DNA from 3 places in the Streptomyces sp. NPDC085866 genome. Region 3 is predicted to be linked to each of the others. Evidence: riboswitches for the same ligand, from Rfam matches in the RefSeq annotation. Region 3 holds a riboswitch; each other region holds the start of a gene.
What was found. A riboswitch is a leader RNA that binds a small molecule or an ion and turns the genes downstream of it on or off. The one in region 3 is predicted to bind cyclic di-AMP.

Region 1 (7,533 bases), on a different contig from region 3:
CGCAGTTCATGCACCTCGAACACGCGGCCCCGGACCGGGACATCACGCTGTACCTCAACTGCCCGGGCGGCTCGTTCAGCGCGATGACGGCGGTCTACGACACGATGCGCTACGTCACCTGCGACGTGGAGACGTACTGCCTGGGCCAGGCCGCCTCGGCCGCAGCGATACTGCTCGCGGCCGGGACTACGGGAAAGCGGTTCGCACTGCCGAACGCGCGCATGGTGCTCGAACAGCCCGCGCTGCCCGAACCGGCCCAGGGACAGCCGAGCGACCTCGTCATCCAGGCCGAGGAGTTGGTCCGGACGCGCACGCTCATGGAGGAGATGCTGGTCCTGCACACCGGACGCACCCCGGAACAGGTCCACCAGGACCTGGAGCGGGAGCTGGTGCTGGACGCGCCGGGCGCACTGGCGTACGGCCTGGTGGACGGCGTCGTCCCGAGCCGCAGGGACACCCCCGGCGCACAGCACGCGCGGTGAGCCGGCCGATGCTGCCACCGGAGCTTCCACCGCTGCCCGCCCTGACCCGCGCCGAGGGCGAGTTGATCGACCGTTACCTGGAGGCGGTCGACCTGCTGGGCCGGATCAACCCGGCGCAGTCCGGGGACACCTACCGCGGGCTGCGCGCGGCGCAGGCCCTGGTGCGCAAGGCGTCCGAGCTGCGCGACGCGCTCGCCCTCATGCATCAGCGCGGCGAGACGGAGCTGCATGGGGACACGCTGGCACGGGCCTTGAGGGTGCTCGACGGCGAGCGCCGCACCGCTCGCGTCGTGCTCCCGCCGGACTGCGTGGGCTGATCCGGACGCCCGTCCGGCCCGACGGGACCCTCGTGTCGACGGACCCGTCGGAGCCGGACTCGAAACGGCCCGAACGATGTACCCCCGGCCGGCGTATCTTCGGAACTTTTTCCGGGTCTCCCGGCTTGCGCAGTACGCCGGTTCAAGGTCGGCGAGAAAGCGCTTCGTCCCAGGTCCGGGGCTACGCGCGGGATTTGACGATGCCTCGAACGTAGCAGCGTCCACCCGAACGGGTGAGTGGTGAGTAACGCCACAAATCCCCGATTCCATTGGGATTTTCCGACTCCTGTGAGTGAAGATCCCTGTCTGACGACAAGCCCCCGCCACCGCGGCGGGGCGATCCGGGCGGACGCCGAGTCCTGCCGCCGCCCTGGATGACCGGTCGACAGGAGTGGATCGGCAGGAGTGGAGGACCCAGGCAAGACGGGTCGCCGGAACGGACGTTCGTCGCACAGACGGGCGCCCGCACCGAGCAGCCCTTGGGGTGAAGCCGCGACAACGCGGCCGGGCAACTTCGCCAGCCCGAATCCGACAGGTCATCCTTCACAGGCGGCTGACGAAGGGTTGCGCATGACTGCGCTCAATCGTGTCCCGTCGCTCATGGCCCGGGCCGGTACGGCCTCGGCTCTCACGCTCGCCGCCGTGGGCGGCTCGATCGTGGTCCCGGGCCTCGCCACCGACGCCTCGGCCGCCAGCACGGCGGCGAAGGCACTCCAGGTCGCGGCCTCCAAGAAGGGTGCCCCGTACGCATGGGGGGCCACCGGGCCGCGTCGCTTCGACTGCTCGGGGCTGACCCTCTACTCGTTCAAGAAGGCGGGCAAGAAGCTGCCGCGCACGGCCGCCCAGCAGTACAACAAGACGCACCACATCTCGGCCAGTAACCGCAAGGCCGGCGACCTGGTGTTCTTCCACTCGGGTTCCAGCGTCTACCACGTCGGCATCTACGCCGGGAAGGGCAAGATCTGGCACGCGCCGAAGACCGGGGCCGTGGTGCGGCTGGAGAAGATCTGGAGCAGGAGCGTCTGGTACGGCCGGGTCAGCTGACCCGGGCTCAGGGCAGGAGCGGCTCCAGGAGCAGGGCCGCTCCGAGCACCGTGAGCGCCGCCCCGGTGCCCGTCTGCAGTATGCGGGCGGCCCGGGGCCGGCGCAGCCACCTGCCGAGGCGGTCCACCAGCAGGGCCACCGCCTGGAACCAGGCCAGCGCCAGCGTGCAGACGATCAGCGCGAGCAGCAGCGTCCTGGGCAGCGCGGAGTCGCCGGACGGCACGAACTGGGGCAGCAGGCTGAGGAAGGTCAGCGAGGCCTTCGGGTTGAGGACGTTGGTGACGAAGCCCTGCCGCAGCGGGTGCGCGGCCGACGGTGCCGCCTCGACGGAGGCGACGGCGGGCCGCCGCAGCGACCACAGCGTCCGCACGCCGAGCTGCATCACATAGGCGCCGCCCAGCAGCTGCAGCGCGCGGAAGAGCGCGGGTACGGCGACCAGCACGGCCGCGACTCCGGCCACCGCCAGCGTGGTGTGCACCAGGAGGCCGCCCGCGATGCCGAGCCCGCAGACCGCGCCGGCGCGGCGGGAGACCAGGGCGTTGCGTACGACCACCGTGAAGTCGGCGCCCGGCATGGCGACGAGGCCGGCGGCGATTCCGGTGAAGGCGATGAGCTGTGCGTCCATACGGCCAGCGTGCACGGATGGAGCCTTCAGCAGGTATTTCGAATGAGCAGGGTCAGCCTTAAGCACTGCTTTAGGCTGGTCCCATGTACGACCCCACGCGGCTGGCCGCGCTGGTTGCCGTGGCGGAGGCGGGCTCCATCACACGGGCCGCCGACCGGCTCGGCTACACGCCGCCCGCGCTCTCCCAGCAGCTGGCCAAGCTGGAGCGGGAGGCGGGCACGGCGCTGCTCGTGCGGCATCACCGCGGGGCCCGGCTGACCGAGGCGGGCGAGGTGCTGGTGGCGCGGGCCCGGAGGGTGCTGGACGAGCTGGAGAAGGCCCGGCACGAACTGGCCCGGCTGACCGGCCTGTCGGGCGGGGTGCTGCGGCTCGGCACCTTCCCGACCGCGGGCGTCCATCTGCTGCCGCCGGCACTGAGCGCGTTCCGCCGGGCACACCCGGACGTCGAGCTGTCGGTCGCCGACTACGACCCGCCGGCCGGGGTCGCTGCGGTGGCGGCCGGTGAGGTGGATCTGGCGCTGACCCACGCCTACCACCCGGGCGACGCCCCTCCGGCGCCTGCCTCGGTCGGCCTGGAGCCGGTCCTGGTGGAGGAGCTGGTGCTGGTGACAGCGCCGGGTCATGCGCTGAGCAGCGCCTCGTCGCGGCTGCCGCTGGAGCAGCTGGCCGGACAGCCGCTGATCAGCATGGCCCCGCACCATCCGGCCCGGCGGGAGGTGGAGGCCCTGCTCGCCGAGGCGGGCGCCACTCCTGCGCTGCTGGTGCCGACCCCCGGGTACGCCGTGGTGTGCGCGCTGGTCAGCGCGGGGCTCGGGGTGGCCGTCGTACCGGAGATGGTGGCGCGGACCGCGGTGACTCCGGTCGGGGTGCGGCCGCTGGAGGCGGGACGGCTGCGCCGTACGATCTCGGTCGCCTTCCGGCCCGACGAGGTCGCTCCGGCGGCGGAGGCGTTCCGGGCCCTGCTGCACGGGGCGTTCGGCCGCGCACGGCAGACGCCGGTGCGTGAGTGGCCGTCCGGGTGAACCGTCGCCCGGCCGAGTGGGGTTGGCCGCCTGCTCGTCGAAGCGGTTCAGCAGGGGCGGACGGGGACCGGCTAGAGCTCCGGCTGTCCTGCCGTGACCGGCTCGGCCGGGATGGTCCAGGGGAGTTCGATGCAGACCGTCTTGCCGCCCTCGCGGGTGGGGCGGACTCGGACCTTGCCGCCGCACTCGGCGGTGAGCCAGCGGATGATGACCATGCCGCGCCCGTTGTCCTGCTGGACGGCGGCGGGCAGTCTCTTCGGAAAGCGCGGATGACTGTCCGTGACGCCGATGCGCAGATGTTCGTCACGGTCCAGCGCGATGTCGACCGTGAAGGTGGGTGACTGTCCGAAGGTGTGCTGTACGGCATTGGTGGCCAGCTCGGAGACGATGAGCCGCACGGTGTCGGCCGCTTCGGTGTCCGACGGCAGGCCCCACTCCTCGAGGGTTCCCACCACGTAGGAGCGGGCCGCGGAGACCGAGGCGGGATCGCTCGGCAGAGTGACGGATGCTTCCAGATGGTCTGCCATGGCGACGTCGTCCCTTTCCCACGGGACCGCAGTCCGACGAGGAGCGGATGGTTCGAGTACGGTCCCGGAATGGTGCTTGTTCGCCAGACTGCCATCACCGGGCCGGTCAGGGGAGCGATCCACCAGGATATGCATATATCTGTCGCTCAAAGCGGTGAACTCTGCGACGCGAGACCGTATTTGGGCGGCTCGGAAGGAGTAAGGAGTGACCCATGCAGAACGGTCCCGCGGTGCGGCGTCGCAAACTGGGCGCCGAACTGCGTGCACTGCGCACCGGGGCGGGACTCACCAGCGGTGAGGCGGCCCGTCTCGTGGGTTGGCACCAGTCGAAGGTGAGCCGCATCGAAACCGGCGCCAGCGGGGTGAAACCGGCCGACGTGCGGTTACTCCTCGACGCCTACGGGGAACGGGACGGCCAACTGCGTGAGCTGCTGCTGATGTTGGCGGGGTCGGAGGAGGCGGGCGGCCGCAGCCGCTGGTGGCACGCCTACCGCGGCATCCTACCGCCCACCTACCGCGATTTCATCAGCCTGGAGTCACAGGCGACCGGGATGCGCACCCTGGAGACCACGGTGGTTCCCGGCCTTCTGCAGACGCCCGAATACGCTCACGCGGTCACCCGGGCGGCCCTGGACGGGGTGGACGAGGAGCGGCTGGACGCACTGGTGGAGGTGCGGCTGGCCAGGCAGGACGTGCTGCGCTCCGATCCACCGCTGGAGCTGAGCGCCGTACTGGACGAGGCGGTACTCAGGCGCGAGATCGGCGGGCCGGAGGTCATGGCGCGGCAGCTGGCCCGGCTGGTCGAGTGCGCCCGCCTGCCCCAAGTGCGCCTCCAGGTGCTCCCGTTCGCCGCCGGTGCGCATGTCGGCCTCACGGGTCCTTTCGTTATTTTCTCATTTCAGAGCACTTCTGATCTGGATGTGGTTGTTCTCGACCAGTTGACGAGTAGCCTCTACCTGGAACGGAAAGAAGACCTCAGGGCTTACCTGGAGGCCTTCAACAACCTCCAGATCCACGCCCTTTCACCCGAGGACTCGTTGGATTACATCGCCGGGATAGGCGACGGCGCGTAAGGAGGCACCATGTCAGCACTGCCTCAGAACGTCCCTGCCAGTACCGATCTGCACGACGTGCGCTGGCTGCGCAGCAGCTACAGCACGGGAGCCAACAACTGCGTGGAGACGGCCCGGCCGCGCTCCGGCCACTGGGCCGGGCTGCTCGCCGTGCGCGACTCCAAGAAGCCGGCCGGACCCGCGCTGCTCTTCTCCCCCGGGAGCTGGGCGGGCTTCGTGACCGCGCTCCGATGATCCCGTTCCCACTCGACCCGACCGACTCCTACTGATCAGATCCGATCACTTTCGTGCGATGCCCGGCCGTGTCACGCCGACTCATGGTCGCGTCTCGCCGATCACACGTACAGCGCGTTCGATCTCGGCCCCGGAGAGGTCCGCGCGGGCGGTCAGCCTCAGCCGTGAGATGCCGTCGGGCACGGAAGGAGGACGGAAGCAGCCCACGGCCAGGCCTGCCGTACGGCAGTCGGCCGCCCAGCGCACGGCCTGCTCCGGGGACGGAGCCCGCACCGAGACCACCGCGGCGTCCGGACGCACCGCTTCCAGACCCGCGGCGGTCAGGCGTGCGTGCAGTTCGGCGGCGACCGCACGGGCCCGGTCCGCCCGCGCCGGTTCGCGCCGCAGCAGCCGCAGCGCCGCCAACGCCGCCCCCGCGGCCGCGGGGGCCAGACCCGTGTCGAAGATGAACGTCCGGGCCGCGTTGACCAGATGGTCGATCACCCGGGCCGGACCCAGCACCACCCCGCCCTGGCTGCCCAGCGACTTGGACAGCGTGGCCGTGACGACCACGTCCGCCGCGCCCGCGAGACCGGCCGCGTGCGGGGCGCCCCGGCCACCGTCGCCCAGCACACCGAGACCGTGGGCGTCGTCCACGACCAGCCCCGCGCCGTGCTCCCGGCACGCCTCGGCCAGCGCCGCCAGCGGGGCCGCGTCCCCGTCGACGGAGAACACGGTGTCGGAGACGACGATCGCCTCTCCCCCGTGCGTGCCCAGCGCCTTGTCCACGGCCTCCGGGTCGGCGTGCCCGACCACCTGCGTGGTGCCCCGGGCGAGCCGGCAGCCGTCGATGAGCGAGGCGTGGTTGCCCGCGTCGGACAGGATCAGGGAGCCGTGCGGGCCGAGCGCGGTGACCGCGGCCAGGTTCGCGGCATAACCGGATGAAAACACGAGAGCCGCCTCGAACCCGCAGAAGTCGGCCAGTTCGCGCTCCAGCTCGGTGTGCAGCTCGGTGGTGCCGGTGACCAGCCGGGAGCCGGTGGAGCCGCCGCCCCAGGTCCGGGCGGCCCGGGCCGCCCCTTCGACGACCTCGGGGTGGTGGGCGAGGCCCAGATAGTCGTTGCTCGCCAGGTCCAGCAGCGGCGAGTCGGCGGGGCGCGGGCGCAGGGTCCGTACGAGTCCGGCGCGGCGGCGCGCCTCGGCCTGCTCGTCGATCCAGCCGAACGCCATGGGTCCTCCGGGGCTTTTGTAGGTAGCGGACAGACCCTAGCGGCACGGCCGACCACCCAGGGTGTGGCAATACCCACACGGTGATCCGCCTTCGTTGTGCAAACTCTCCTTGGCCCGAAGCGGTCCCGTAGGACAGGATCGGGCCTCATGGACCTGCTGAACACGCTGGTGGACAAGGGGCTGCGGCGCGAGCTGCCGACCCGTGAGGAAGCACTCGCCGTGCTCGCCACCTCCGACGACGACCTGCTCGATGTGGTGGCCGCGGCCGGCAAGGTGCGCCGGCACTGGTTCGGCCGGCGCGTGAAACTCAACTACCTGGTCAACCTGAAGTCCGGGCTGTGCCCGGAGGACTGCTCCTACTGCTCCCAGCGACTCGGCTCCAAGGCCGACATCCTCAAGTACACCTGGCTCAAGCCCGACCAGGCCACCCAGGCCGCCGCGGCGGGCCTGGCCGGAGGCGCCAAGCGCGTCTGCCTGGTGGCCAGCGGCCGCGGCCCGACGGACCGGGACGTGGACCGGGTCTCCGAGACCATCAAGGCCATCAAGGGCCAGAACGAGGACGTCGAGGTGTGCGCCTGCCTCGGCCTGCTCTCCGACGGCCAGGCCGAACGACTGCGCGAGGCGGGCGCGGACGCCTACAACCACAACCTGAACACCTCCGAGGCCACGTACGGGGACATCACCACCACCCACACGTACGCCGACCGGGTGGACACGGTGCAGAAGGCGCACGCCGCCGGACTGTCCGCCTGCTCGGGTCTCATCGCCGGTATGGGCGAGACCGACGAGGACCTGGTGGACGTGGTCCTGTCGCTGCGCGAGCTGGACCCCGACTCCGTTCCGGTGAACTTCCTCATCCCGATGGAGGGCACCCCGCTCTCCGCGGAGTGGAACCTCACCCCGCAGCGCTGCCTGCGCATCCTCGCGATGGTCCGCTTCGTCTGCCCCGACGTCGAGGTGCGCATCGCGGGCGGCCGCGAGGTCCACCTGCGCACGATGC
Region 2 (7,533 bases), on a different contig from region 3:
GCACTGACAACCCGGGCCACGACCCGGTCCGTGCGGTTCTGCCCGGTGCCGGAAAGCCGTCCCACGGCACGCCTGACGCAGGCTACGCGATCCGCTGTGGGCGTACGTCCGGCGGGAACTTCGCCGAGGCCTCGCACGCTTTGCATACAGTGGCAGGACCGGCAGGAAAACAGCGGTTTCGACGACCGCCTCCGCTCGCGAAGGGACGTACATGCCCATGGGTCACACGACCACAGCCGAGGCAGGCTCCGGGGGCCTGACAGCGACCGAGCACCGCCTGGCCAACGGTCTGCGCGTGGTGCTCTCCGAGGACCACCTGACCCCGGTGGCGGCGGTGTGCCTCTGGTACGACGTCGGCTCCCGCCACGAAGTCAAGGGGCGTACCGGCCTGGCTCACCTTTTCGAGCACCTGATGTTCCAGGGGTCGGCACAGGTCAAGGGAAACGGCCACTTCGAGCTGGTGCAGGGTGCCGGCGGTTCCCTGAACGGCACCACCAGCTTCGAGCGCACCAACTACTTCGAGACCATGCCCACCCACCAGCTGGAGCTCGCCCTCTGGCTGGAGGCCGACCGCATGGGCTCCCTGCTCACCGCCCTGGACGACGAGTCCATGGAGAACCAGCGGGACGTGGTCAAGAACGAGCGCCGCCAGCGGTACGACAACGTGCCCTACGGCACCGCGTTCGAGAAGCTGACCGCCCTCGCCTACCCGGAGGGCCACCCCTACCACCACACGCCGATCGGCTCGATGGCGGACCTGGACGCGGCCACCCTGGAGGACGCGCGTCAGTTCTTCCGCACCTACTACGCGCCCAACAACGCGGTGCTCTCCGTGGTCGGCGACATCGACCCCGTGCAGACCCTCGCCTGGATCGAGAAGTACTTCGGCTCGATCCCCTCCCACGACGGCAAGCCCGAGCCCCGCGACGGCACTCTGCCCGAGACCATCGGCGAGCAGCTGCGCGAGGTCGTCGAGGAGGAGGTCCCGGCGCGCGCCCTGATGGCCGCCTACCGGCTCCCGCACGACGGCACCCGCAAGGCAGACGCGGCCGACCTCGCCCTGACCGTCCTCGGCGGCGGCGAGTCCTCCCGCCTGTACAACCGGCTCGTGCGCCGCGACCGTACGGCCGTCGCGGCCGGCTTCGGCCTGCTGCGCCTGGCCGGCGCGCCCTCGCTCGGCTGGCTGGACGTGAAGACCTCCGGTGACGTCGAGGTGCCGGTGATCGAGTCCGCGATCGACGAGGAGCTGGCCCGGTTCGCCGAGGAAGGCCCCACGGCCGAGGAGATGGAGCGCGCCCAGGCCCAGTTGGAGCGCGAGTGGCTGGACCGGCTCGGCACGGTCGCCGGCCGCGCCGACGAACTGTGCCGGTTCGCCGTCCTGTTCGGTGACCCGCAGCTCGCCCTGACCGCCGTCCAGCGCGTCCTCGAGGTGACCCGTGAGGAGGTCCAGGAGGTCGCCAAGGCCTGCCTGCGCCCCGACAACCGCGCGGTCCTCGTCTACGAGCCGAAGCACCCGGAGACCGTCCAGGACGCCGACGTCCCCGAGGACCCGGAGCAGGAAGCCACCGTAGAGGCCGGTAACGACAACGAGGAGACGGCCAAGTGACCGAGCTCGCCACGATGGACTTCCACCCCCAGCCGCAGCCGGGCGAGGCCAGGCCGTGGGCGTTTCCCGCCCCCGAGCGCGGCGCGCTGGACAACGGCCTGACCGTGCTGCGCTGCCACCGCCCCGGCCAGCAGGTCGTCGCCGTCGAGGTGCTGCTGGACGCGCCTCTGGACGCCGAGAAGCCCGGCCTGGAGGGCGTCGCCACGATCATGGCGCGGGCCTTCTCGGAGGGCACCGACAAGCACTCCGCCGAGGAGTTCGCCGCGGAGCTGGAGCGGGCCGGCGCCACACTCGACGCGCACGCCGACCACCCCGGCGTCCGCCTCAGCCTGGAGGTCCCGGCCTCCCGCCTGGCCAAGGGCCTCGGCCTGCTCGCCGACGCCCTGCGCGCGCCCGCCTTCGACGACAGCGAGGTCGAGCGGCTGGTCCGCAACCGCCTGGACGAGATCCCGCACGAGCTGGCCAACCCCGCCCGCCGCGCCGCCAAGGAACTCTCCAAGGAGCTGTTCCCGGCGACCTCGCGCATGTCGCGGCCGCGCCAGGGCACCGAGGAGACGGTCGAGAAGATCGACGCGGCGGCCGTGCGTGCCTTCTACGACCGCCATGTGCGGCCCGCCACGGCCACCGTGGTCGTGGTCGGCGACCTCACCGGCACCGACCTGGACGAGCTGCTCGCCGACACCCTGGGTGCCTGGACCGGCACCCCGGGCACGCCGCGGCCGGTGCCGCCGGTGACCGCCGACGACACCGGCCGGGTGGTCATCGTCGACCGGCCGGGCGCCGTCCAGACGCAGCTGCTCATCGGCCGGATCGGGCCCGACCGGCACGACCGCGTGTGGCCCGCCCAGGTGCTCGGCACCTACTGCCTCGGCGGCACCCTCACCTCGCGCCTGGACCGCGTCCTGCGCGAGGAGAAGGGCTACACCTACGGCGTGCGCTCCTTCGGGCAGGTCCTGCGCTCCGCGCCGGACGGCACGGGCGCCGCGATGCTCGCCATCAGCGGCTCCGTGGACACCCCGAACACCGGTCCCGCGCTGCAGGACCTGTGGACGGTGCTGCGCACGCTCGCGGCGGAGGGCCTGACCGACGCCGAGCGGGACGTCGCCGTGCAGAACCTGGTCGGTGTGGCGCCGCTGAAGTACGAGACCGCGGCGGCCGTCGCGAGCACGCTGGCGGACCAGGTCGAGCAGCACCTGCCCGACGACTTCCAGGCGACTCTGTATCAGCAGCTCGCCGGCACCGGCACCGTGGAGGCCACCGCGGCCGTCATCAACGCCTTCCCGGTGGACCGCCTGGTGACCGTCCTCGTCGGTGACGCGGCCGAGATCAAGGCGCCGGTCGAGGCGCTCGGCATCGGCGAAGTCACCGTCGTGGCAGCCGAGTAGCGGCTTCGAGGCGCCCCGCGCGCGTGGGGGCCCTGACGACCCGACGGGTCGTCAGGGCCCTTTGTCGCGCGGAGCCCTTCCCAAGATGTCCGAATTGAGGCAGAGGTTGCCTGTCTGGCCTGTGGGATGCGCTACAAAAGCCGGGATCCGTTTGGGGATCGAAAGTCGGGCCGCATAGCGTCGACCGGGCTGTTCGTCAGGCAGTGCGCCGCGCCCGCGGCACCGGACAGTCATCGCCGAGTCCCCCACGGCGCGAGCCAGGGGAGCCGGGGACCCACCGCAGTCCCTGGGGTGAATCGGACGCCCGCGCACCGGCGAGGGGGTCCGTAGGAGACCTTCCTGCTCCGAACCCGTCAGCTAACCCGGTAGGCGAGAGGGAAGGAAAGGACCAGCCACTTCATGGCGTTCATGTGCGCCACCGGGAAGCACCGCAAGCCCGGTCGGGTCAAGCGCACCACCGCTCAGGCGGCCGGTGTCGCGGCCCTCACCACCACCGGTGTCGTCGGCACCCTGGCGGCCGGCCCGGCACTCGCCGCGGACAACTCCGTCGAGGAGACCGGCCTCACCCCGGTCATCACCGTCAGCGACACGGTCGCCGAGCAGATCGACGCGCAGGCCGAGGCCCAGCTGGTGGCCGCCCGGCAGAAGGCGGCCGAGGAGGCCGCGGCCAAGGTGGCCGTCGAGGAGGCGAAGAAGGAGCGCGAGGCCCAGGCCCGCGCCGCGCGAGAGGCCGAGCGCAAGCGCCTGAACGCCTTCGTGGCCCCGATCGCGCACTCGTACGTCTCCACCGGCTACAAGGCCAGCAGCTCCCTGTGGTCCTCCGGCTCCCACACCGGCATCGACTTCCACGCGGCCAGCGGGACGTCCGTCCACGCGGTCGGCTCCGGCACGGTCGTCTCCACCGGCTGGGGCGGCGCGTACGGCAACCAGATCGTGATCCGGATGGCCGACGGCATGTACACCCAGTACGGCCACCTGTCGTCCATCGGCGTCGTCGTGGGCCAGAAGGTCCTCCCGGGCCAGCAGATCGGCCTGTCCGGCGCGACCGGCAACGTCACCGGACCGCATCTGCACTTCGAGGCCCGTACGACCCCCGAGTACGGCTCGGACGTCGACCCGATCGCCTATCTCCGCCAGCACGGCGTGAACGTCTGACGCTCCGGCGCACGACATCCCGAAGCCCCGGCTCACGAGCCGGGGCTTTCGCCGTTTTTCGCAGCGCCTGCGGCATCCACTGTCCAAAAAATATCCATGGATTCCGGCCCGCCGTCGGAAATTCCGGCTCATTGCAATAGAGTCACGGAACACACGTCCATCGTCGACGTTTCACGGGGATTAAGGCGGAGGTCGGTCATGCGTATTCCGGCGCACTCGGTGTGCACGGCGATCCGGGACGACATCGTCGCGGGTGTCTACGAGCGCGGCGGCCGCCTCACCGAGGAAGTCCTCGCCCGCCGCTACGGGGTCTCGCGCGTCCCCGTCCGTGAGGCCCTGCGCACCCTGGAGGCGGAGGGCTTCGTGGTGACCCGGCGGCACGCGGGCGCGTGCGTGGCCGAGCCGACCGAGCAGGAGGCCGCCGACCTGCTGGAGATGCGCACGCTCCTGGAGCCGCTCGGCGCCTCCCGGGCCGCCCAGCGGCGCACCGAGGCCCATCTGAAGGTGCTGCGGGGGCTGGTCCGGCTGGGCCAGGAGCGGGCCAGGCGGGGCAACAGCGAGGATCTGCGCTCGTTGGGCGGCTGGTTCCACGAGACGCTGGCGCAGGCCTCCGGTAGCCCCTCGCTGGCCTCGACGCTGACGCAGCTGCGGCACAAGATTGCCTGGATGTACACGGTGGAGGCGTCGCCGAGCCCGGTGGACTCCTGGGCCGAGCACGGCGCGATCGTGGACGCGGTGGCACGCGGCGACAGCGAGCGCGCGCGGGCGATCACGGCGATGCACACCGAGCGCTCGACGGGCGCGCACCGGTTGCGGTTCACCTCGGGCGGGGACCGTTCCGAACGTGTGAGGAACTCGCAACATGCCGTAAACATGACGAGCCTGCGGCATTAACACGAGCGCCGTATACAAAGAGGAGATATTCGGTGGGCGGGTATTTCGGCTGCCCTTTTCCCGGCGCGTCGTGAATTCGCGGTCGTGCGCCTTCGGCGTGCCTGCGTTTAATTCTCCGGGGTCGGCGCCAAAAAGGCGGAAGCCGCGCCACCCGGAAAGGGTGACGCGGCTTCCTGGCACACCTCAGACGGTCTCGGGGAGCTCTTCCAGGCCCTCGGAGACCAGCTTGGCCAGACGGTCCAGGGCGATGTCCGCGCCCTCGGCGTCGGAGGCGAGGACGATCTCCTCGCCGCCCTGGGCGCCCAGGCCCAGGACAGCCAGCATGGAGGCCGCGTTGACGGGGTTGCCGTCAGCCTTGGCGATCGTCACCGGGACACCTGCGGCCGTGGCGGCCCGGACGAAGATGGAGGCGGGGCGGGCATGGAGGCCCTCGGCCCAGCCGACGTTGACGCGGCGCTCAGCCATGTGTTGCTGCCCTTCAGTGTTCAGGGTTGTCTAGACCAGTTTCCCATATCGCAAAGCGTGCCCGGAGCGGTCCTTCGTCCTGCTCCGGTGTGTCGTCGGACCGCGGCCTCGGTCCGACTTCCGTCCTCCACAGACTGCCTCGCGCCGTTGCCGTACGCGAGCCTTACTCTGGGGCCCATGCAGAGCCCGGCGGACCGGCATGACCGGCACGAGTACCCCGCCCACTGGGAGGCGGACGTGGTGCTGCGCGACGGGGGTACCGCGCGCATCCGGCCCATCACCGTTGATGACGCCGACCGCCTCGTCAGCTTCTACGAGCAGGTCTCGGACGAGTCGAAGTACTACCGCTTCTTCGCGCCGTACCCACGGCTCTCCGCCAAGGACGTCCACCGCTTCACGCACCACGACTTCGTGGACAGGGTGGGACTTGCCGCCACGATCGGCGGCGAGTTCATCGCCACCGTACGCTATGACCGCATTGGTGCCGACGGTCTGCCCGCCTCCGCGCCCGCGGACGAGGCCGAGGTCGCCTTCCTGGTGCAGGACGCCCACCAGGGCCGCGGGGTCGCCTCCGCCCTCCTGGAGCACATCGCCGCCGTCGCCCGCGAGCGCGGGATCCGCCGCTTCGCCGCCGAGGTGCTGCCCGCCAACACCAAGATGATCAAGGTGTTCACGGATGCCGGGTACACGCAGAAGCGCAGCTTCGAGGACGGCGTCGTACGCCTGGAGTTCGACCTCGAGCCCACCGACCGCTCCCTCGCGGTGCAGCGCGCGCGGGAGCAGCGCGCCGAGGCCCGCTCAGTACGTCGGCTGCTGGCACCCGGCTCCGTCGCGGTCGTCGGCGTCGGCCGCGCGCCCGGCGGGGTGGGCCGCAGCGTCCTCGGCAACATCCGGGACGCCGGCCATCCCGGCCGTCTGTACGCCGTGAACAAGGCCTTCCCCGAGGACCTCAAGGAGGTCGACGGGGTGCCCGCGTACCGCTCGGTGCGGGACATCGAGGGCCCGGTGGACCTCGCCGTCGTCGCCGTACCGGCCGAGCACGTGCCCGCGGTCGTCTCCGAGTGCGGCGAGCACGGGGTGCAGGGTCTGGTCGTGCTGTCCGCCGGGTACGCAGAGAGCGGGCCCGAGGGGCGTGAGCGGCAGCGGGCCCTGGTCCAGCTCGCGCGCGCGTACGGAATGCGGATCATCGGCCCGAACGCCTTCGGCGTCATCAACACCGCGCCGGACGTCCTGCTGAACGCCTCGCTCGCCCCCGAGATGCCCCGCCCGGGGCGCATCGGCCTGTTCACACAGTCCGGGGCCATCGGCATCGCGCTGCTGTCCCGGCTGCACCGGCGTGGGGGAGGTGTCACCGGGGTCACCGGGGTGTCCACCTTCGTGTCCGCCGGGAACCGGGCCGACGTGTCCGGTAACGACGTCCTTCAGTACTGGTACGACGACCCGGAGACCGACGTCGTCCTGATGTACCTGGAGTCCATCGGCAACCCTCGCAAGTTCACCCGCCTCGCCCGGCGCACGGCGGCGGCGAAGCCGCTGGTCGTGGTGCAGGGGGTCGGTTCCGCGCCCCAGGGGCACGCGGTACGGGCCACCCGGCTGCCGCACGCGACCGTCTCCGCGCTGCTGCGGCAGGCCGGGGTGATCCGGGTCGACACGATCACCGAACTGGTCGACGCGGGGCTGCTGCTCGCCCGGCAGCCGCTGCCCGCGGGGCCGCGCGTGGCGATCGTCGGGAACTCCGAGTCGCTGGGGGTGCTGACGTACGACCGGTGTCTCGCGGAGGGGCTGCGGCCGTCGCCTCCGCTGGACCTGACGACCGGGGCGACGGCGGAGGACTTCCACCGGGCGTTGTCGCGGGCGCTGGCGGACGAGACGTGTGACGCCGTCGTCGTCACGGCGATCCCGGCGATCGGGGAGGGATCGCCGGGGGACGCGGAGCTGGCGGAGGCGCTCCGGTCGGCTGCGGCTGCCGTTCCGGGTAAGCCCGTGCTGGTGGTGCACGTGGAGCTCGGAGGGCTTGCGGAGGCGTTG
Region 3 (7,533 bases):
CGGCCGCTTCCGTCCGTACCGACAAGTACCGCATATCTGGCACGTTCCGCCACCCGTCGGGAAGTGAACGAACGTTATCCCCAGCATCCCGCAACCGGCGGTTTTACGGTGCCGAGCGAGGGGGAAATCACACGGTGGGACATGAGGGCGCACGGGGGATCGAGCCGTCTCTCCGTGCGCCGACAGGAGGTCGGCCCATGAAGGTCACCGGGGTAGTGCCACTCTTCCTCCCGCTCTACCGGCGCCTGTGGCCCGGCAGACTGGTCGAGCTGTCCGTGACCCTCCTCAAGGCGACAGCGCTCGAGGCCGCGATCCTGGCCGGCCACCTGCTGCTGTATCCGACCGGCCTCACCCAGGAGCGCCGCTCCCCCGCGCTCCCCGCCGGGGACGGCGCCACACGGCTGCCCGACCGGCCCGGACCGCCGGTCGTCCTGCTGCACGGCTTCATCGACAACCGCTCGGTCTTCGTCCTGCTGCGCCGCAACCTCGCCCGGAACGGCAGGCAGCGCGTCGAATCGCTCAACTACTCCCCGCTGACCTGCGACATTCGCACCGCCGCCGAACTGCTGGGGCGGCACGTCGAGGAGATCTGCGAGCGCACCGGAAACGGCCAGGTCGACATCGTCGGGCACAGCCTCGGCGGGCTGATCGCCCGCTATTACGTACAGTGCCTGGGCGGTGACCTGCGGGTGCGCACCCTGGTCACGCTGGGCACCCCGCACTCCGGCACCCGGGCCGTACCGCTGGCCAGCGCCCATCCGATCGTGCGGCAGATGCGGCCCGGCTCGGAGGTGATCGAGGAGCTGACCCGGCCCGCACCGGGCTGCCGGACGCGGTTCGTCAGCTTCTGGAGCGACCTCGACTCCGTGATGGACCCGCTGGAGACGGCCTGCATCGACCACCCCGACCTGGACGCCCTGAACGTCCGGGTGACCGGGATCGGGCATCTCGCGCTGCCGGTACACCCCGCGGTGGCGGCCGGGATACGCGACGCGCTCGACAACACCCTCTCCGAGGAACCGCTCAGCAACGGCCTGACGGTGGCCTGAGGGCGGCGGCCGGACAGGCGGTCGGGGCGGCGGCACGGGCGCGGCACAGCCGGTCCACAGGTGACGCACGGTCACCTGACATCGAACACTATTCGAACGCAAGGCCAAACTCGTGCCCGTCGTCCGCCAAAACACGGGTGATTGCCCGTTTCCGGCCAACGCGAAACCGGCCGAAGATTGTCGCGCCCGCGTACCGCCGGGTACAGTCGCCGCACTGCTCTGGCAGCCCCTGTTGTCGAGGCGAAAGAGAAGTTGGTGAACGACCGTCACCCGTCGGGGACCATGACCACCCCGACCCCGGCTTCCGATGCCTCTGCCGCGCACTACGCGCAGTACGGGGCGCAGGAAGCCCAGTACGACGACCTCACCACGTACGGCGGCTACGACGCCACAGGTTTCACGGGCGGCACCACCGGCACCGGATCCTTCGCCACCGACCCGCTCTTCGGCGGCCTCCCGGGCAACGAGCAGCACACCGGCGCGTACGACGCCACTCAGTGGCAGACCGGCACCGGCCAGACCCTGAACTACGACCCGTACGCGGCCCAGCACCACGCGGCCTACGACTCGGGCGTGTACGACAACACCGCCTGGTCGGTCCCCGCGCAGCCCACCGGGAACGACATCAGCGGCCAGTGGGACGCGAACGCCTGGCTCCAGCCCGACCAGTTCGCCGCCGCCGACCCCACCCAGCAGTGGGAGTGGGGCACGCAGTCGTTCGAGACAGGCACGTACGACGCCACGCAGTGGAACTCCGACGGCGCGGCCGCGCCGCACGAGCAGCTTGCCGAACCGTTCGACCAGCAGGCCACGGCCACGTTCGGTCAGGTAGGCGAACCGTTCGACCAGCAAGCCACAGCCACCTTCGAGCATGTCGGCGAGTTCACCGAAATGCCGTCCGAGGACGGCGAGTTGGGTGACGCGGGCGAGCTGCCCGCCGTACCGCCCCTGCTCGACGACCAGGAAGAGGGCACCCCGGCCCCGGTGACCCGCGCGGGCTCCCGCAGCGCGGCTCGTTCCCGGCGCCGTACGCCCCCCAAGCGCTCCGCGCTGCTGACCGTCGCCGTGCCCTCGGTCTGTGTGATGGGGGTCGCCGGGATCGCCGCCGCCTCCGTCGGCGGCCTGACCGACGACGGCAAGGACACCACCGCCACCGCCTCGGACGCGCACGCGGTGAAGCCGTCCGTCGCCAACAGCAAGCTGGACTCCCAGCTGCGGACCCTCTCCGCCGGCGCCGACGACTTCGCCGACCGGGCCAGCCGGACGCAGGAGCGCATCGACCTCAAGGCGCAGCAGGAACTGCAGCAGAAGAAGGCGGCCGCGGAGGCCGCGCTCAAGGAGCGGCTGCGTCCCAAGTTCGTGCTGCCGGTCACACAGCGCGGGCTCAGCGCCTACTTCGGCCAGGCCGGCGTGAACTGGATGTCCGTGCACACGGGCATCGACTTCCCGGTCTCGTACGGCACCACGGTCATGTCCGCCACCGACGGCGTCGTCTCCACGAAGTGGAACAGCGCCTACGGCAACATGATGATCGTGACGGCGAAGGACGGCACGGAGACCTGGTACTGCCACCTCTCCAGCTACCGCGTCGCCTCCGGTACGACCGTCAAGGCCGGCGACCCGATCGCCTACTCCGGCAACTCGGGCAACTCCACCGGGCCGCACCTGCACTTCGAGGTACGTCCGGCGGGCGGGGCGGCCATAGACCCCCTGCCGTGGCTGCGCAGCCACGGCCTGGACCCGACCTGAGCCTCCGACGAACCGAGCCCCGCCGATCCGGCGGGGCTCACTCGTCTCTCCCTACAGCTTCTCCACCGGCGCGTACCGCAGCAGCAGCCGCTTCGGCTTCCCGTCCCCGAAGTCGATGGTCGCCTGGGCCTTGTCCTCCACACCCGACACCGCGACGACCGTGCCGAGCCCGAACTGGTCGTGGGTGACCCGGTCACCGACGGCCAGGGACACCGCCGGCTTCTCGGAGGCCCGCCGGGTGGCGAACCCGGACGCACCCGCCGCCGACGAGCGGGAGCGGGACGAGGACAGCGAGGCCGCGATCCCGGAGGCCGGCCCGGAGGACACCGGGGCGGCGGCCCCCGTCCGCTTCCACTCCACATGGGCGGCCGGGATCTCCTCCAGGAAGCGGGAGGGCGGGTTGTACGACGGCTGGCCCCAGGCGCTGCGCAGCGTGGACCGGGTGAGGTAGAGCCGCTCCCGTGCGCGCGTGATGCCGACGTACGCCAGCCGCCGCTCCTCCTCCAGCTCCTTGGTCTGGCCGAGGGCGCGCATGTGCGGGAAGACGCCGTCCTCCATGCCGGTCAGGAAGACGACCGGGAACTCCAGGCCCTTGGCGGTGTGCAGGGTCATCAGGGTGATGACGCCGGAGCCTTCCTCGTCCTCGTCGGGGATCTGGTCGGAGTCGGCGACCAGCGCGACCTGCTCCAGGAAGTCGGACAGCGCCACCGACTCGCCCTCGCCGCGGTCCTGCTCGAACTCCAGGGCCACGGCCGCGAGTTCCTGGAGGTTCTCGATGCGGGTCTCGTCCTGCGGGTCGGTCGAGGCCTGCAACTCGGCCAGGTAGCCGGTGCGTTCGAGCACCGCCTCCAGGACGGTCGCCGGTCCGGCACCGGACTCCACGATCGTACGCAGGTCCTCCATCAGCGTGTTGAACCGCTTGACCGCGTTGGTGGACCGCGCGGCCATGCCGTACGCCTCGTCCACGCGCTTGAGGGCCTGCGGGAAGCTGATCTTCTCGCGCTGGGAGAGGGCGTCGATCATCGCCTCGGCGCGCTCGCCGATGCCCCGCTTGGGGACGTTGAGGATGCGGCGCAGCGGCACCGAGTCCTCGGGATTGGCGAGAACGCGGAGGTAGGCCAGGACGTCCCGGACCTCCTTGCGCTCGTAGAAACGCACGCCGCCGACGACCTTGTAGGGCAGGCCGACGCGGATGAAGACCTCTTCGAAGACCCGGGACTGGGCGTTGGTGCGGTAGAAGACGGCGACGTCACCGGACTTCGCCTCGCCCGCGTCCGTGAGGCGGTCTATCTCGTCGGCGACGAACTGGGCCTCGTCGTGCTCGGTGTCGGCGACGTAACCGGTGATCCGGGCGCCCTGGCCGGCGTTGGTCCACAGGTTCTTCGGGCGGCGGGACTCGTTGCGCTCGATGACCGCGTTGGCGGCGGACAGGATGGTCTGCGTGGAGCGGTAGTTCTGCTCCAGCAGGATCGTCGTCGCGTTCGGGTAGTCCTCCTCGAACTGGAGGATGTTGCGGATGGTCGCGCCCCGGAAGGCGTAGATCGACTGGTCCGCGTCACCCACCACGCACAGTTCGGCGGGCGGGAGGTCGTACTCGTTCGGCGGTGCGTCCTCATCGTGCTCGCCGGTGCCGACCAGCTCGCGCACCAGCGCGTACTGGGCGTGGTTGGTGTCCTGGTACTCGTCGACCAGGACGTGTCGGAAGCGGCGGCGGTAGTGCTCGGCGACGTCCGGGAAGGCACGCAGCAGGTTGACCGTCGTCATGATCAGGTCGTCGAAGTCGAGCGCGTTGGCCTCGCGCAGCCGCGACTGGTAGAGCGCGTAGGCCTGGGCGAGGGTCTTCTCGAAGCCGTCGCCGGCCTGGGCGGCGAAGTCCTCCTCGTCGATCAGCTCGTTCTTGAGGTTGCTGATCTTGGCACTGAAGGACTTGGGCGGGAAGCGCTTGGGGTCGAGGTCCAGGTCACGGCAGACCAGGGCCATCAGGCGCTTGCTGTCGGCGGCGTCGTAGATGGAGAAGCTCGACGTGAAGCCGAGCTTCTTCGACTCGCGCCGGAGGATCCGTACGCACGCGCTGTGGAAGGTCATGACCCACATCGCGTTCGCGCGCGGGCCGACGAGCTGCTCGACGCGCTCCTTCATCTCGCCCGCGGCCTTGTTGGTGAAGGTGATCGCGAGGATCTGGCCCGGATGCACGTTCCGCTCGGCGAGCAGGTGGGCGATGCGGTGGGTGAGCACACGGGTCTTGCCGGAGCCGGCGCCGGCGACGATGAGCAGCGGGGAGTCGGCGTGGACGACCGCGGCGCGCTGGTTCTCGTTCAGCCCGTCCAGGAGTGCGGCCGCGTCGAGCGCGGGGCGGTGGGCGCCGTCGCGGTAGTACGCGTCCCGGTCCGGCGGCACATCGAACTTCCCGCCGAACAGATCGTCCGGAAGCGGCTCCGGAGCGTGATCGTCCTCGGGCGGCGGCGGGGGCTCCTCCTCGCGCCCGCGAGGGGCCTGGAGGTCCGCCAGGAAGCTGTCGTCAAAGAGGCTGCTCATCGCTCTCCGAGTCTAGGGCGCCGCACCGACAACCGGTCGCCGTCCCGGGAACATGGCCGGTTCGGGAAGAGCCGGTCCTGCGCGCCCAGGTCGGCCGAACAGCCCCTCACGCAGCGGAATCACACTGTGACACGGGAGCGGTCCCACACTCAGGTCACGAAAATGTATCGGACATATCGTGCACCAACCTTCACACGAGACACACCAGTTGGCTAGGTTGCGGGGCGGGCCGCACGCCCCCTTCCGGCGAACGTCGCCGATCCGCGCGGCCTCCGCCGAGTCCGGCGCGCCCCCGTACGGTGCCCGGAGCCGGGGACCCACCGAACCTTGGGGTGAATCGGCACACGTCCCGTCCCGGGACGAGGGCCGTAGGGCAAACCTTCCGACCACCCGCCCGAACCCGACAGCTAACCCGGTAGGCGGCACATGGAAGGAGTCGCCTCCCTTGGCGTCGCACCGCAAGACGCGCCCCGCGGGCACACTCGGAGCAGGTTTCCGCACCCCAGTCCTGGCCACCGCCGCCCTCACCTCCGTGGCCGTCCTGTCCCAGACGGCCGACGCCGCTCCCTCGGGCGACGGAAAGCCGAGCCTGGAGGAGGTCGAGAAGAAGGTCGACGACCTCTACCGTCAGGCGGAGTCGGCGACCGAGAAGTACAACGCCGCCAAGGAGCAGACCGGCAAGCAGCGCACCCACATCGACAGCCTGCGCGAAGAGGTCGCCCGGCGGACCGCCCGGATGAACAAGGCCCGCGAGAGGCTGGGTTCGTTCGCCGCCGCCCAGTACCGGACCGGGGCCGCCACGCCCGACACCGCCACCTTCCTGCTCGCGGACAGTCCCCAGGACTACTTCGACGAGAGCCAGCTGATGAACCGGCTGACCTCGCGGCAGAAGAGCGCCGTCGACGACTACGTCACCGAGCAGGCCGCGACCATGAAGAAGCGGCAGGAGGCCGCCAAGAGCCTCCAGGCGCTGTCCGAGTCGCAGAGCGAGCTGCAGGCCGCCAAGGCCGGCGTCCAGAAGAAGCTCGCCTCCGCGCGCAAGCTGCTGTCCCAGCTGACGGCCGAGGAGAAGGCCCGGCTGGCGGCGATCGAGCGGCAGAAGCAGGAGGAGGCCGCGCGCAAGGCCGCGGAGCTGGCGAAGCAGCAGGCTGCACAGGCCAAGGCGGAGCAGCAGGCGCAGCAGGCCGGCGGTTCGTCCACGACGAGCGGCTCGTCCGGCTCCGGCGGCTCGTCGACGTCCTCCGGGACGTACGCCACCAAGGCCGAGAAGGCGATCGCCTTCGCCCGCGCCCAGATCGGAAAGCCGTACGTGTGGGGCGCCACCGGACCCGGCTCGTACGACTGCTCGGGCCTCACCCAGGCCTCCTGGAAGGCCGCCGGCGTCGCGCTCCCGCGCACCACCTACGACCAGGTGAACGTGGGAACCACGGTCTCCCTCGCCGATGCGAGGCCCGGTGACCTGATCTTCTTCTACGACGACATCAGCCACGTCGGCATCTACATAGGCAACGGCATGATGATCCACGCCCCCAAGCCCGGCGCGTACGTCCGCGAGGAGTCGATCTACTACGGCGGCGAATCGATCATCCACAGCGTGGTCCGCCCCGCCTGACCGTCCCCTCCGTCCAGCCCTGCCGTCCCCTTTTCGAGGTTTCGAGCGCCACGCGCGCGCGTGGCCTCCGTGCCCCGCCCGCGCGGCTGCCTAGCATCGGGCCCATGCCCGGCATCTCGGCTCTGCGTACGTGGTGGGCGGGGCGTCCGTCGGCGGCGGGTGCCGCCGTCATGGCGACCGGCATCGTCTCGGTGGGCCTGCATCAGACGGGCGCCGAGACGGTGTCCCGGGTCTTCCTGTGGCTGGCCTGCGTCGCCTGGGTGGCGCTGGCCGCCGACTTCCTCGTACGGCTGGTGGCGCAGCGGGAGCGCTGGGTGGCCGAGGCGCACAGCCCGGGCTCGCTCACTGCCGTCGCCGCCACGGCCGTGCTCGGCACCCGGTTCTCGGCGCTCGGCCGGCAGACGCCGGCCGAGGTGGCGCTGGCGCTGGCCCTCGTGCTCTGGCCGGTGCTGCTGTACCTGGTCGTACAGCACTGGGAGCGGCACATGCCGGGAGCGGTGTTCCTTTGTTGTGTGGCCACACAGGGGCTTGCGGTGCTGGCGGCCACGCTGGCCGCGGCGGAGACGACGGCCTGGCTCGCGCACGCCG

Region 1: linked by a shared signal. The riboswitch ahead of ACIF83_RS30995 (C40 family peptidase) and the one ahead of ACIF83_RS26740 (NlpC/P60 family protein) in region 3 are both predicted to bind cyclic di-AMP.
Region 2: linked by a shared signal. The riboswitch ahead of ACIF83_RS34650 (M23 family metallopeptidase) and the one ahead of ACIF83_RS26740 (NlpC/P60 family protein) in region 3 are both predicted to bind cyclic di-AMP.

Annotation. Positions count from the first base shown of each region.
Region 1 covers NZ_JBITSQ010000013.1:87,570-95,102, forward strand. The annotation lists gene ACIF83_RS30985 (ATP-dependent Clp protease proteolytic subunit) at 1-482, shown strand, start outside; gene ACIF83_RS30990 (hypothetical protein) at 491-799, shown strand; cyclic di-AMP (ydaO/yuaA leader) riboswitch at 1,150-1,366, shown strand; gene ACIF83_RS30995 (C40 family peptidase) at 1,370-1,843, shown strand; gene ACIF83_RS31000 (LysE family translocator) at 1,851-2,468, opposite strand; gene ACIF83_RS31005 (LysR family transcriptional regulator) at 2,552-3,490, shown strand; gene ACIF83_RS31010 (ATP-binding protein) at 3,562-4,017, opposite strand; gene ACIF83_RS31015 (helix-turn-helix domain-containing protein) at 4,230-5,090, shown strand; gene ACIF83_RS31020 (DUF397 domain-containing protein) at 5,100-5,324, shown strand; gene ACIF83_RS31025 (8-amino-7-oxononanoate synthase) at 5,406-6,533, opposite strand; gene bioB (biotin synthase BioB) at 6,681-7,533, shown strand, end outside.
Region 2 covers NZ_JBITSQ010000016.1:96,757-104,289, forward strand. The annotation lists gene ACIF83_RS34640 (M16 family metallopeptidase) at 212-1,606, shown strand; gene ACIF83_RS34645 (M16 family metallopeptidase) at 1,603-2,991, shown strand; cyclic di-AMP (ydaO/yuaA leader) riboswitch at 3,216-3,378, shown strand; gene ACIF83_RS34650 (M23 family metallopeptidase) at 3,391-4,146, shown strand; gene ACIF83_RS34655 (GntR family transcriptional regulator) at 4,345-5,040, shown strand; gene ACIF83_RS34660 (HPr family phosphocarrier protein) at 5,224-5,505, opposite strand; gene ACIF83_RS34665 (GNAT family N-acetyltransferase) at 5,683-7,533, shown strand, end outside.
Region 3 covers NZ_JBITSQ010000010.1:311,557-319,089, reverse strand. The annotation lists gene ACIF83_RS26755 (esterase/lipase family protein) at 198-1,049, shown strand; gene ACIF83_RS26750 (M23 family metallopeptidase) at 1,305-2,798, shown strand; gene pcrA (DNA helicase PcrA) at 2,850-5,333, opposite strand; cyclic di-AMP (ydaO/yuaA leader) riboswitch at 5,597-5,770, shown strand; gene ACIF83_RS26740 (NlpC/P60 family protein) at 5,779-6,945, shown strand; gene ACIF83_RS26735 (tellurite resistance/C4-dicarboxylate transporter family protein) at 7,050-7,533, shown strand, end outside.